Regions from separate parts of the Streptomyces sp. NPDC058231 genome, predicted to be linked through region 2. Evidence: riboswitches for the same ligand, from Rfam matches in the RefSeq annotation. Region 2 holds a riboswitch; each other region holds the start of a gene.
What was found. Region 2 has a riboswitch for cyclic di-AMP ahead of ACFVXE_RS06495 (transglycosylase family protein). Riboswitches for the same ligand answer to the same signal wherever they lie in the genome.
Positions count from the first base shown of each region.

Region 1: another riboswitch for cyclic di-AMP. It lies ahead of ACFVXE_RS20575 (peptidoglycan DD-metalloendopeptidase family protein); the one in region 2 lies ahead of ACFVXE_RS06495 (transglycosylase family protein).
Region 3: another riboswitch for cyclic di-AMP. It lies ahead of ACFVXE_RS02300 (M23 family metallopeptidase); the one in region 2 lies ahead of ACFVXE_RS06495 (transglycosylase family protein).

Region 1 covers NZ_JBHVWN010000029.1:80,428-82,684, forward strand. Annotated here, with positions in the region: gene ACFVXE_RS20575 (peptidoglycan DD-metalloendopeptidase family protein) at 48-929, opposite strand; cyclic di-AMP (ydaO/yuaA leader) riboswitch at 934-1,091, opposite strand; gene ACFVXE_RS20580 (tyrosine-protein phosphatase) at 1,764-2,257, shown strand, end outside.
Region 2 covers NZ_JBHVWN010000006.1:122,914-125,170, forward strand. Annotated here, with positions in the region: gene ACFVXE_RS06490 (transglycosylase family protein) at 1-772, shown strand, start outside; cyclic di-AMP (ydaO/yuaA leader) riboswitch at 1,073-1,244, shown strand; gene ACFVXE_RS06495 (transglycosylase family protein) at 1,248-1,961, shown strand.
Region 3 covers NZ_JBHVWN010000002.1:174,197-176,453, forward strand. Annotated here, with positions in the region: gene ACFVXE_RS02295 (GntR family transcriptional regulator) at 1-399, opposite strand, end outside; gene ACFVXE_RS02300 (M23 family metallopeptidase) at 621-1,421, opposite strand; cyclic di-AMP (ydaO/yuaA leader) riboswitch at 1,434-1,600, opposite strand; gene ACFVXE_RS02305 (M16 family metallopeptidase) at 1,809-2,257, opposite strand, start outside.

The DNA.
Region 1 (2,257 bases), on a different contig from region 2:
GGGGCGGTGCGCCGCCGCGCACCGCCCCTTCAACCAGCCCTACTGGATCAGACGTTGATCCCGTGCGCGGCCAGGTACGCGATCGGGTCGATGTCCGACCCGTACGCGGGACCGGTGCGGACCTCGAAGTGCAGGTGCGGACCGGTGGCGTTGCCGGTGGCACCGGAGAGGCCGACCTGCTGTCCGGCGGTCACGGTCTGGCCGGCCGAGACGGAGAGCGAGGACATGTGGCCGTACTGCGAGTAGTGGCCGTCGGCGTGCTTGATGACGACCTCGTTGCCGTACGCGCCACCCCATCCGGCGGTGACGACGGTGCCGGAGGTGATCGCCTTCACGCTCGTGCCGGTGGCGACCGGGAAGTCGATACCGGTGTGGCTGCCGCTGGACCAGTTGGAACCGGAGGCGCGGTAGGCCGTGGTGTGGTTGCCGGGGACCGGGTGGACGTAACCGGAGCTGCTGCTCTGGGCGGCCGCGGGCTTGGGGGCGGCCGAAGCGCTCGCGGACGTCGTGGACTTGACGGGAGCCTTGGACGGCGCGGCCTGCGCGGTGGCCGCGGCGGAGCCGGCCGGCTTGGAGCCGAGCGTCAGCTTCATGCCCGGGAAGATCAGGCTCGGGTCGTCACCGACGACCACGCGGTTGTCCTGGTACACCTTCTGCCAGCCACCCTTGACCTGCTGCTCGGCGGCGATCTTCGACAGGGAGTCGCCGGAGACGACGGAGTACGTCCGGGTCTCGGCCTGCTCCTTCGCGACCGGGACGGCCTGCTTGACGGCCGACTGCGCGGCGGCGGGCGCGGCCTGCTCCGCGGCGTGGGCACCGGTGGCGCCGAGCAGCGGGAGGGCGATGACGGCCCCACCGGCGCCGGCGGCGACGACGCCACGGGCGATGGTGCTGACCTTGGGACGGCGGTGCTTACCCGATGTGGGCATGAAGAATTCCTCTCCGGCGCCTACGAGGTGAGCTGTCGGGTTCGGGCTGGAGATGCCCGGTCGCACGAAGCGCGACTTCACCCCGAGCCGGCCGGATTCCTCCGGTCGGCGGCTTACCTGGTTCCCCCGCTCCTGCCACGCGTGAGTGGGTGCGAATTCCGGACGGCGGCAGGATTAGGCGGTCCATCCGGATTGAGTGGTGACCGTAGACGAGCGGGGACGACGGAAACAAGCCGCCGAATGCGGACCGGAATCCGCTACGGAAATTCGGAACGGAATACCGGTCACCCTCCGTGGATTACGGATCTTGGCTTTCCGCACGGCGTCGGGAATACCCACCGGCCGCACCGGCACACACCGTCACGGATATGATCCCGCTCACGAGAAGGCCGCCATCCCCCTTATAAGCGGGGCATGTTATTTCAAATGCCTCAATACGGACATGTCATGAACATTCTCCGTGTGGCGCGGCCCGAGCACTTACGCATCCAGGTCGCCCGCAGCCCTGCTGCACGGCCGCGTGACCCCGCGGCACCCCGCCCCGGAGCACCAACGCCGGCGCAGACCGCCACGGGCCGTGCCTGCGCGCGGGCACGGCCCACCGGCCGACTCCCCTGCACCGCCGAAAAGCCGTCGCACGGCGATCCGTTACGAGCCGGACCGGACCGGCGCGCAGCCGCGCCGCCGGCCTTCCTCCTCGGCGGCGCGGCCGCCCGCGTCGAGCGCGTTCAGCCGGTGACGGCCGAACTGATTGCCTGAGGAATCAATGTCGTATCGTCGCAGGAGTGAGCTCGCCGGCGAGCCTCGCCGACGCCAGAGACCCCAGGAGAAGCCGTGACGCAGCAGGTGCCGCAGGTCCCGTCGACGGAACCCCAGCTGGCGGGTGTGCGCAATTTCCGCGACGTGGGCGGGCTGCCCACCGTGGACGGGCGCCGGGTGCGGTACGGACGGCTCTTCCGCAGCGGTCACCTCGCGCACGCCACCGCCGAGGACGCGACGTTCCTCGGCGGCCTGGGGCTGCACACGATCTTCGACTTCCGGAACGCCGCGGACCACAAGCTCGACGGAGTGGACGTGGAACTGCCGGGCGTACGCAACGTGAGCATCCCGCTCTCCGACCCGGCCGACGGCGCCGAGTTCTGGCGTATGGTCCGCGACGGCGACATCGAACAGCTCCGCTCGGTGCTCGACGACGGCAAGGGGGCGGCCCGCATGACCGCCTCGTACAGGGCGATCATCCTGGACCGGACCGCCGAGCACAGCCGGGTACTGCACGCCCTGGCCGAAGACAGCGTCCCGGCGCTGATGCACTGCGCTGCCGGCAAGGA
Region 2 (2,257 bases):
CGGCGGCATGTGGAGTGCCGACCTCGGCAACGGTTTCTACGGTGGCCTCCAGTTCTCGCAGGACACCTGGACGTCGTACGGCGGCGAGTCGTACGCACCGCGCGCGGACCTCGCGAGCCGCTCGCAGCAGATAGCGATCGCCGAGAAGGTGCTGGACGACAAGGGGCCGAAGGCCTGGCCCAGTTGTGCGGTGATCTCCGGGCTGACCGAGGACGGGTCGCTGCCGGGCGTCGACCCGGGCATCACGCCGTCGGCGGACCCGACGGAGAGCGCGGACGCGTCGTCGCCGTCCGCCGAGGAGTCCGGTACGTCCTCGCAGAAGGCGTCGGCCAAGAAGAAGGCCGGCTCGGCCACCGCGACCCCGTCCAGTAAGTCCGCTTCGTCCGACTCATCCGATTCGGCGCAGTCTTCCGGCTCGTCCGGCTCCGGCTCTTCCGATTCCTCCGGCTCCTCCGGTTCCTCCGGCGGCGAGGTGGGCGGTAAGCACCGCGGCGCACCGGCCTCCGAGGCGGGCCGGGGAGCGGACGGGTCCGGCGAGCGCGAGTCGGGTCGGCACGCCTCCCGTGGGGGCAGTGAGGCGCGCGACTCCGGCGCTGTGGTCGACGGCGAGTACACCGTCCGGCCCGGCGACAACCTCTGGGCGATTGCTGACGCACAGAAGGTGCCCGGTGGATGGCCCGCGCTCTACGAGGCGAACAAGGGTGCTGTCGGCGACGATCCGGACCTCATCCTCCCTGGCCAGAGCCTTGACCTCGATCTGAATGCGAAGTGAGAGCAGTCTGATCAACTGCTAAAAACACCCCAAAAACCGGGGTAGTTAGGGGACCTATGTCCACTTATGCGTAAGTGAGACATGGGTCTCTTTGCGTCAACTGGCGTGTCGCGTCTGCCGGGTCTGTCCGCATCGCCCCCCACCTGCGAAAACGACATTCGATCAGATGCGCGTAAGGGCTGATTGTCCGTTATGTCCATCTTTGAATGTGAGGGTTGCGTATGTTTACGGTCGGAACCGCTCGCACCGCGGGCCCCGTCGATCGTCACGCCGAATCCTGCCGTCGGTCGAAGGGAACAGACGCGTAAAGCGCCGTAGGCAGGAGCGGGGGACCCAGGTAAGCCGCCGGGTCCGATGGTCGGAAGACCGTCAGGGCCGGCTTGGGGTGAAGTCGCGCGCTAGGACGCGCGACCGGGCAACTCACTTGGCCCGAACCCGACAGCTCACCTCGTAGGCGTCGGTGAGGAGACCTTTCATGCTGCTCAACAGCAAGGCCAAGCACCGCCGCCCGTCCAAGGCCGTCCGTGTCGCCACGCTCGCCGGCGTCGCCGGTGCCGCCATCGCCGTTCCGCTGATGGGCGCGACCGGCGCATCCGCCGCCTCCGTCGCCACGTGGGACGCCGTCGCCCAGTGCGAGTCCGGTGGCAACTGGTCCATCAACACCGGCAACGGCTACTACGGCGGTCTGCAGTTCTCGCAGTCCAGCTGGGCCGCCGCCGGTGGTACGCAGTACGCGGCGCGGGCCGACCTCGCCACCAAGGCGCAGCAGATCGCCACCGCCGAGAAGCTCCTCGACATGCAGGGTCCGGGTGCCTGGTCCTGCGCCGGTGCCGGCGGCCTGACCGACGACGGTGTCGACCCGGGCGTCGACACCGGCTCCACCGCGCAGCAGAGCGCCCCGGCGCAGGAGTCGAAGCCTGCCGAGCACGCCGAGGCCCCCGCCGCCTCCCGCTCGGACCGCGGCACCGCCCCCGAGGCGGAGGCCAAGAAGACCGTCACCACGCCGACCGGCGAGAAGGTCGCCAAGGGTGACGGCGAGTACAAGGTGAAGTCCGGCGACTCGCTCAGCCGGATCGCCGCGCAGCACGGCGTGAAGGGCGGCTGGAAGCAGCTGTTCAAGCTGAACAAGGACATCGTCAAGGACGCCGACCTGATCTTCCCGGGTCAGCAGCTCCACCTGACGAAGTAGGACGTAGCGGTACGGGCGTTCCGCGACGGCGTGCGCCCGCGGTGCTCTCCTCCCCGAGCACCCCGACCCGGCGCGGATTCCCCCGTACGCGCCGGGTCGGGGTTTACGTGTTCACCGTTCAATGCTTGTAGTTACCAGTCAGTAGATTTCTGGAACTCTGCCCCGCTATGGGTGCCCTTGGGTCCTTTTTCGTCCCAGGAGGCGGGCGGGCGGCGGGCCCGGGCGGCCCAGCCGGTTAGGCTCTTGTCGCAAGGCCAAAGTGACCCTGCACAACCAGCGTCATATCCCAGAAGGAG
Region 3 (2,257 bases), on a different contig from region 2:
CGTCTCGTGGAACCAGCCTCCCAGCGGGCGCAGATCCTCCCCCTCGCCCCGCCTGGCCCGCTCCTGCCCCAGCCTGACCAGGCCGCGAAGCACCTTCAGGTGCGCCTCGGTGCGGCGCTGCGCGGCGCGGGCGGCACCCAGCGGCTCCAGCAGCATCCGCACCTCCAGGAGGTCGACGGCCTCCTGCTCGGTGGGCTCGGCGACGCAGGCCCCGGCGTGTCGGCGGGTGACCACGAAGCCCTCGGACTCCAGGGTGCGCAGCGCTTCCCGTACCGGGACGCGGGAGACCCCGTAACGGCGCGCGAGCAGCTCCTCGGTGAGTCTGCTGCCGCGTTCGAAGACACCGGAGACGATGTCGTCACGGATTGCCGTGCATACCGAATGCGCCGGAATGCGCATGTCCGAACCTCCGCCTTAATCCCCGCGAAACGCGGCCGATCGACGCCTGTTCTGCGACTCTATTGCAATGCGACCGCATTTCCGACGCCGGGCCGGAATTCATGAATATCTTTTGGCCCGGATCCGGTTCCGCGGTCCGACTCCACGAGCCGGTCCGGCGGGTACGGCGAAGGCCCCGGCGGGGAGCCGGGGCCTTCGGAGGTGATGCGGTGCGGCGTCGGTCAGACGTTGACGCCGTGGGCGCGCAGATACGCCACGGGGTCCATGTCGGAGCCGTAAGACGGTGTGGTGCGCGCCTCGAAGTGGAGGTGCGGTCCGGTGGAGTTGCCGGTCGAGCCGGAGAGGCCGATCTGCTGGCCGCCGCGGACGCTCTGGCCGACCGAGACACCGATCGAGGAGAGGTGGCCGTACTGGGTGTACGTGCCGTCCGTCATCCGGAGCACGATGTTGTTGCCGTACGCGCCGCCCCAGCCGGCCTCGACGACCGTGCCGGCGCCGACGGCGACGACGGAGCTGCCGGAGGCGGCGTGGAAGTCGATGCCCGAATGGCGGCCGGAGGACCAGAGGGAACCGCTGGACTTGTAGCCGGTGGTGACGTACGAACCGGCGACGGGGAGCTGGAAGGCACCCAGGCGGGTGCGCTCGGCGGAACGGGCGGCGCGGGCCTTCGCCTCACGGGCCTTCTCTGCGCGGGCTTCGGCCTTCGCCCTCGCAGCCACCTCGGCCTTCGCCTTGGCCGCCGCGGCGGCCTTGGCCTTCGCCTCGGCGGCGAGGTGGGCCTGGTGCTTCTGCACGTCGGCCTGGAGCGCCACGCGGTCGGCGACGGTCTCCTCGATGGCGATGACCTGGGTCAGTCCGGTCTCGTCGACGGCGGGGGTGCCGGCATCCGCGGCGAGGGCCGGGGATGCCAGTCCGCCGATGACGCCCGTGGTGGCGAGAGCCGCGGCTCCGGCGACCCGTGCGCTCCTGCGCGTCAGACGGCTCGGGGCACGGTGCTTCCCGGTGGGGCGGATGAACGCCATGAAGTGACTGGTCCTTTCCTTCCTTCTCGCCTACCGGGTTAGCTGACGGGTTCGGAGCAGGAAGGTCTCCTACGGATCCCCGGCCTCGCACGAGGTCGCGGTATCCGATTCACCCCAGGGACTCATGGGTCCCCGGCTCCCCGGGCTCGCGCCCGACGGGGATTCGGCGATGGCTGTACGGCGCCGCGGATGCGGCATACGGGTGACGGACAGCTGAGCCGACGCTAGGCGGGGTCACTTTCAATCACCAAACGGACAGGCCGTTTTGTAGTGCATCCCACAGGGCATTCAGCCACTCAATGCAACATTTCGGACAAAAGGGAAGACCCCGGCGAGAACAGACTCGCAAGGGTCTCCCTATGTCCCGTTATGCGGGACTCTGTCGTATCAGCCGGCGACGACCGACACCTCGCCGATGCCCAGCGCCCTGACCGGCTCCGCGATCTGTGCCGCGTCGCCGACCAGGATCGTGACCAGCCGGTCCACCGGGAAGGCGTTGACCACCGCCGCGGTCGCCTCGACCGTGCCGGTCTCGGCCAGGCGTGCGTACAGCTGCGCCTGGTAGTCGTCCGGGAGGTGCTGCTCGACCTGGTCGGCGAGCGTGCCCGCGACCGAGGCGGCCGTCTCGAACTTCAGCGGGGCGACACCCACGAGGTTCTGCACGGCCGTCTCGCGCTCGGCGTCGGTCAGCCCGTCGGCCGCGAGCGTCCGCAGGACCTTCCACAGGTCGTCCAGCGCCGGTCCGGTGGACTCCGTGTCCACCGATCCGCTGATGGCCAGCATCGCCGCGCCGGTCGCCCCGGTCGCGGAGTCCGGCGCCGACGACCGCAGGACCT